DNA from 2 places in the Stenotrophomonas sp. KH_052 genome. Region 1 is predicted to be linked to the other one. Evidence: predicted binding sites of a transcription regulator. Region 1 holds the regulator's gene; the other holds the start of a gene.
What was found. The regulator FliA, encoded in region 1, starts transcription of late flagellar genes. The targets are predictions, from matches to a motif close to TAAAGTTTNNCNNNCNNNGGCCGATAA.

Region 1 (3,402 bases):
GTGGCTGCGTGCCGCCCGCCAGGTCCGCACCCTGTTGGTGCTGCCGGCCAACACCAGCTTCGGCGACATGGACGAGGTGGTCCGCCGCTTCGGCGCGGCCAACCTGCAGGGCCTGGTGCTGAGCAAGCTGGACGAGACCGGCCGCTTCGGCAACGCCCTGTCGGTGGCCGTGGACCACGCCCTGCCGATCACCTGGGTGACCGACGGCCAGGACGTTCCGGAGGACCTGCACCGGGCCAGTGCAGCCAATCTCGTACTTCGCCTTGAAGATTTGCGCCGCGCGGCCGATATGCCCTGCAACCCGGAGTTGAACCATGCCGTCGCGTGAGTACGCCAAGCTGACCAAGACCTTCCCGCTGTCGGCCACCCGCAGCGAGCCGCTCGGCCCTGTGCGCACCATTGCGGTCACTGGCGGCAAGGGCGGCGTGGGCAAGACGAATGTGTCCGCCAACCTGGCGGTGGCACTGGCCGGCATGGGCAAGCGCACGCTGCTGCTGGACGCCGACCTCGGCCTGGCCAACATCGACGTGATCCTGGGCCTGGACCCCACCTTCACGCTGGCCGACCTGGTCGCCGGCCGCTGCTCGCTGGATGACGTCATCGTCGAAGGCCCGAACGGCGTGCTGGTGGTCCCGGCCGCGTCCGGCCGCCGCCACATGGCCGAGCTGGCCCCGGCCGAGCACGTCGGCCTGGTCAACGTGTTCTCCGAGCTGGAACGCGAGTTGGACATCATGGTGGTGGACACCGCCGCCGGCATCAACGATGGCGTATTGACCTTCTGCCAGGCCGCACAGGACACCGTGGTGGTGGTCTGTGACGAGCCGGCCTCGATCACCGACGCCTACGCACTGATCAAGGTGCTGTCGCGCGAGCGTGGCGTGGACCGCATCCAGGTGGTGGCCAACATGGTGCGCGATCCCAACGAGGGCCGCGTGCTGTACGAAAAGCTGACCCGTGTCTGCGAGAAGTTCCTCGCCGATGTCTCGCTGAACTACCTCGGCTGCGTGCCGCAGGACGATTGGCTGCGCCTGTCGGTGCAGCGCCAGCAGCCGGTGGTGAAGGCCTATCCGTCCAGCCCGGCCGCGCTGGCCATCACCGAGATCGCGCGCCGTACCGCGCGCTGGCAGGCGCCGACCGAACCGCGTGGCGGCGTCGAGTTCTTCCTCGAACGCATCCTCAAGCAGCGTGGGGTGACGGCATGAAAGGCGCAGCCCAGTACAGGGAAGTGCAGCGCTCGGCGGCGAACGAAGTCATCGCCCAGCATTCGGACCTGGTGCGGCGCATCGCCCACCACCTGGCCGCGCGCCTGCCGGCCAGCGTCGAGGTCGATGACCTGATCCAGGCCGGCATGATGGGCCTGATCGAAGCCTCGCGCAGCTACGACGCCGACCAGGGCGCCTCGTTCGAGACCTATGCGTCGATCCGCATCCGCGGCTCGATGATCGACGAGATCCGCCGTGGCGACTGGGTGCCCCGCTCCGTCCACCGCCGCGCTCGTGATGCCGCCGCCACCATCCGCCGCCTGGAGCAGAGCAGCGGCCGCGCCGCCAGTGCCACCGAAGTGGCCGCGGCGATGGAAATGCCGCTGCCCGAATACCTGAGGCTGATGGAAGACGCCGCACGTGGCCAGGTGCTGAGCCTGGAGTCGCGCATCGAAGACCAGGGCGAGCTGGACACGGTCACCCAGGGTGGCCCGACCCCGCAGCAGGTGCTGGAGCGCGGCGAGTTCGGCCGCGAGCTGGGCAAGGCGATCGGCCACCTGCCCGAGCGCGAGCAGCTGGTGCTGTCGCTCTACTACGAGCAGGAGCTGAACCTGAAGGAGATCGGCGCGGTGCTTGGCGTGAGTGAATCGCGGGTCTGCCAGATCCACGGCCAGGCAGTGCTGCGCCTGCGTGGTCGACTGAAGATTTTCGAGGCGGCGGACGCCGGCCTGGAAGAATGAACATGCCCGAGGCGGCTGCCCCCGGCCGCCCGGACTGAACAACAAAGGAACTCTGCTTTGAACAAGAACATGCGCATCCTGATCGTCGACGACTTCTCGACCATGCGTCGGATCGTCAAGAACCTGCTGGGCGATCTGGGCTTCACCAATACCGCCGAAGCCGAGGACGGGCATGCCGCGCTGTCGCTGCTGCAGAGCCAGCCGTTCGATTTCGTGGTCACCGACTGGAACATGCCGGTGATGACCGGCATCGAACTGCTCAAGGCGATCCGCGCCGATGCCAAGCTGAAGACACTGCCGGTGCTGATGGTGACGGCCGAAGCCAAGCGCGAGCAGATCATCGAAGCCGCCCAGAGCGGCGTGAACGGCTACATCATCAAGCCGTTCACCGCGCAGACCCTGGAAGAGAAGCTCGGCAAGATCTTCGAACGCCTGGCGGCCAGCGCCTGATGGATACCACGGTCGACAGGAACGCCCTCGCCCTGCGCCTGCAGGAAGCCCTGGACGCACTCGAGTCCGGTGACGAAGCCGCGTGGCGGCAGCGCATCGACGGGCTGGTCGCGCTGCGCACGCAGCCGATGATGAGCGGTCTTTCGCGGCTGGCCCGCGAGCTGGGACAGGCGCTGGGTGAACTGCCGACCGTGCCCGATGAAGCCGGCGAACTGGACGACGCCTGTGCGCGCCTGGACCACGTGGTGGCGATGACCGAACAGGCCACCCACCGCACCCTGGACCTGGCCGAGGAATGCCGCAGCCTGACCGAGCAGCTGCGCGCCGAAGGCCTGCAGCCGGGCCAGGACGCGCAGCTCGAGCGCATCCGCCACAACCTGACCGAGATCGCCCTGACCCAGAGCTACCAGGACCTGACCGGGCAGATCATCCGTCGCGTGGTCGGCATCGTGCGCCGCGTGCACGAAGGCTTCGGCGCACTCGGCCTGCCGCCGGAACAGCATCGCTCCGACCCGGAACTGGCCGGGCCGGCACTGAAGGGACTGGACCGCCACGCGGTCTCGCAGAACGACGCCGACGACCTGTTGTCGGACCTGGGGCTGTAAGCATGAGCGCGGTATCCGACGACATCACTGCCGATTTCATCATCGAGGCGCAGGAAATCCTGGATCGCCTGGGCGAACAGCTGGTGTCGCTGGAGCAGGCACCCCAGGACGGCGAACAGCTCAATGCGGTGTTCCGCGGCTACCACACGCTGAAGGGTGGCGCCGGCTTCCTCGGCGTGACGGCCATGGTTGAACTGTGCCATGCCGCCGAAGAAGCCCTCGGCGCCGCGCGCGCCGGCCAGGCGGTGCTGCAGGCCCACCATTTCGATGCCGCCCAGCAATCGCTGGATTACCTGCAGTCGATGCTGGATGCGGTGTCCTCGGGTACCGAACCGGGCTACGCGCCCCCCGAGCTGATCGCGCAGTTCGATGTACACGGTGGCGCCACCGCCACGCCGGCGGCCG
Region 2 (3,402 bases), 790 kb from region 1:
TGCGCGAGTTGTTCACCGCCTCCACTGCAGCCGTTACCCGCGAGGTCACGTCACCCCAGCGGCCGCGATGGGTGATCGCGCCGGTGGTGCGGTACATGCGGTTGGTCTCGGCCCGCTGCTCGGCCAACGCCCCCAGATCGATCGGTGTCGAGGTACCGGTGGTGCTGACCGCGCGGTCGCCAGCATAGATGTTGCCCTGGCGACTGGTGCCTGCTTCGAATTCAACCACCTGGTTGGCGGTCACGTCCCAGCGCAGCAGCGCGTTGACATCGCGGTTCTTGACGCCCTCGCGACCGGCCGGCGGCACCGCGTTCGGATTCGTCGCGAAGTCACGGTTGAGCGCCAGCGAATCGGCGTCGGTCTTGTTGAGATTGCCGTACAGGCGGAACGACAAGGTGTCGGTCATCGGCCCACTCAACTGCACGCCGACGCGCTCGCTGCCACCTTCGGCGCTGTGCTCGGGCACCAGGCCATACAGATCGACCGCACCGGTCAGATCGCCGGTCGGGCGCTTGGTGATGATGTTGACCACGCCGCCGGAAGCACCGGAGCCATAGCGCGCCGCTGCCGGTCCGCGCAGCACTTCGATGCGCTCGATCATTTCCGCCGGCACCCAGTTGGTGTCACCACGCGTATTGCGCTCGCCACTACGGCCCATGCGCACCGCATCGCGTGCACCGATGCGCTTGCCATCGACCAGGATCAGGGTGTTTTCCGGGCCCATGCCACGCAGGTCGATCTGGCGGTTGTTGCCATACTGGCCCGACGCACTGTTGCCGGTCAGGTTGACGCCGGGCATGGTCCGCAGCAGCTCTGCGATGTCGTTGGCCGGGGGGCGCCTGGCGATGTCCTCGGCGGTGATGGTCGAGGTGCCCAGCGCCTGGCGTGCGATCTGCGAGGCGGTGACATGCACCGTGTCGATATCGGTGGCGTCGGCTTCAGCGTGGGCGGTCAGGGCGCTGCCGGCCAGCAGGGCGGCAACGGCAAGCGCCAGCGGGCGCGGCGAAAGGACAACGGCTCGGGACATGATCAGGACCTTCTGGCAGGGCTACGGGGCCTCTGGCAAAGGGCTTGAGGCAACGACGAGGGGGAGGCGGAGCAGTCCTGCAGCAGGCACCTGCAGCCCGTTCCGTGCGCGCATTCTCCCATCAATGCGATTGATTCTCAAATGCGTTCACTCATTGCCGCAGTGGCGCCGATGTGGTTTGCGCACCGTGCAACCCTGCACCGCGCGTAAACTGGCCGGCTAACCCGCCATCAACCGTATGCCGCCGCGGCCGATACCCGTGGTTTGCCGTACGCAGTCAGAGATCGACGTGGAACCACCCCAATTGGACGATGCCAGCCAGCCGCTGGCCGAGGCCTGGCAGCAGTGTCTGCTGCAGGCCGGCCCTGCCGCCACCGCGCTGCTCAAGGCCGCTGCCACCGATGCCCCACCCGCGCTGGCCCAGCGCTTTTACGAAGTGCTGCTGCAGGACACCCGTGCGCGCCGTTTCCTGTCCCACGACCAGGTCAAGCAGCGCCTGCAGCCGGCCATGCAGCGCTGGCTGGCGCAGCTGCTGACCACTGATGCCAGCGGCATCGCCAACACCGTGGCCTCACAGCGGATCATCGGCGACGTGCACGCCCGCGTCGGCATTCCGGTTGACCTGGTTACCCGCGGTGCGCGCGTGCTCAAGCACGAACTGTTCGTGCGCCTGCGTGACGATGCACCGGACAGCGACACCGCATTCGCCGCCATCGACTGCCTCAGCGCGATCATGGATATCGCCATGGAAGGCATGACCCTGGCCTACACCCATGCGCGCGAGCGCTCCACCCGTGCCGACGCCGCCTACCGGCTGTTCTCGCTGGTACAGAACGTCGGTACCGAACGCGAGCGCCAGCGCGCACTGCTACTGGACTGGGAAAACGCCCTGCTCTACGCATTGGCCGGTCACGTGCAGGCCAGCGACAACGCCAGCCTGGCTACCTCGGAGTTCGGCCTGTGGTTCACTCATAAGGGCATCCCCAGCTTCGGCGAAAGCAGCGAAACGCAGCAGGTGGGCCAGTTGATGGCCCGCATTGATGGCCACCTGCAGCGCGCGAGCGGCGATGCTCCGGCGCAGCGACTGGCGGTGCTGCCGGCCATCCGCGAGGACCTGGCCGCGATCCGCACCTTGATGACACTGCTGTTCGAGCGCATCGGCGAACTGGATGCAGGCAGCGACGCGCTGACCAACCTGCTCAACCGTCGCTTCCTGCCGACCGTGCTGCGCCGGGAGATCGAGCTGGCCACACGCAACCGCACACCGTTCTCGCTGCTGCTGCTCGACCTGGATCATTTCAAGGCGATCAACGATGGCCACGGCCACGATGCCGGTGACCGCGCCCTGCAGCACGTGGCCGGGGTGCTCGGCCAGCTCACCCGTGGCAGCGATTATCTTTTCCGCTACGGTGGCGAGGAATTCGTGGTGGTGCTGGTCGCCGCCAGCGAATCACAGGCGGCAGTGATTGCTGAAAGCCTGCGCCGGCAGATCGCAAAATCGCCGGTGCCGCTGGCCAACGGCCAGGTATTGAGCCTGACCGCCAGCATCGGTGTCGCCGGCCATGACGGTCATCCGGACTACGAGCGGCTGATGGCCCGTGCCGACGCGGCGATGTACGAGGCCAAGCGCAGCGGCCGCAACCGCGTGGTGGTGGCCAGCGATGCACTGCAGGAAGCGCCCGGGCGGCGTGCATTGCAGCGGTAGCGGCAACCCCGGGCGCGCGCGTCGCTACGTTGCGGCACGGCGCGGTACCCGCCACGCCGCCCACCACAGCAGCGCCAGCAATGCGATGCCGGCGCCCAGCAGGCATACCGCAGGCCAGCCATGGCGCGCCTGCATCCATGTGCCCGCCGCTGCGCCGGCACCGCTGCCCAGCGCATAGAACAGCATGTACAGCGCCACCATGCGTCCATGCTGTTCGCCCGGCGCGCGCAGCAGCAGGGCCTGGTTCGATACATGCAGCGCCTGCCCACCCAGATCGAGCACGACCACGCCCAGCAACAACATGCCCACCGAATGCGGCAACCCCAGCAGCGGCCACCACGCGACCAGCATCAGCAGCAGCGCGCCGAGGCTGACCCGATGCGCGAATCCACGGTCCATCCAGTGCCCTACCCGCGCTGCCAGCAGCGCACCGATCACGCCAGCCAGGCCCAGCGCACCGATGGCGGCGGTCGACCAGTGCAGCGGTGGCGCCGACAACGGCAGCGGCGCTGCCGCCCAGAACACATTGAGGCCGGCAAACAACAACAGCGCCAACGGACCGCGCTCACGCAGCGTCCGGTCATCGCGCAGCATGCCCAGCATCGACCCCATCAAGGCACGCCAGCCCGGTGGCACCACCGGTACCGGCACCGCCGGCAGACGCCGCCAC

Region 2: AC3ITW_RS06495 (GGDEF domain-containing protein) is a predicted target of FliA. The motif match lies at 1,258-1,284, and genes of this name have one in related genera.

The regions. Positions count from the first base shown of each region.
Region 1 is NZ_CM174475.1:2,194,135-2,197,536, reverse strand. Features, by position in the region: gene flhF (flagellar biosynthesis GTPase FlhF) at 1-328, shown strand, start outside; gene AC3ITW_RS10205 (MinD/ParA family ATP-binding protein) at 315-1,202, shown strand; gene AC3ITW_RS10200 (RNA polymerase sigma factor FliA) at 1,199-1,942, shown strand; gene cheY (chemotaxis response regulator CheY) at 2,000-2,392, shown strand; gene AC3ITW_RS10190 (protein phosphatase CheZ) at 2,392-2,997, shown strand; gene AC3ITW_RS10185 (chemotaxis protein CheA) at 3,000-3,402, shown strand, end outside.
Region 2 is NZ_CM174475.1:1,408,573-1,411,974, reverse strand. Features, by position in the region: gene AC3ITW_RS06500 (TonB-dependent siderophore receptor) at 1-1,027, opposite strand, end outside; gene AC3ITW_RS06495 (GGDEF domain-containing protein) at 1,317-2,732, shown strand; gene AC3ITW_RS06490 (MFS transporter) at 2,757-3,402, opposite strand, start outside.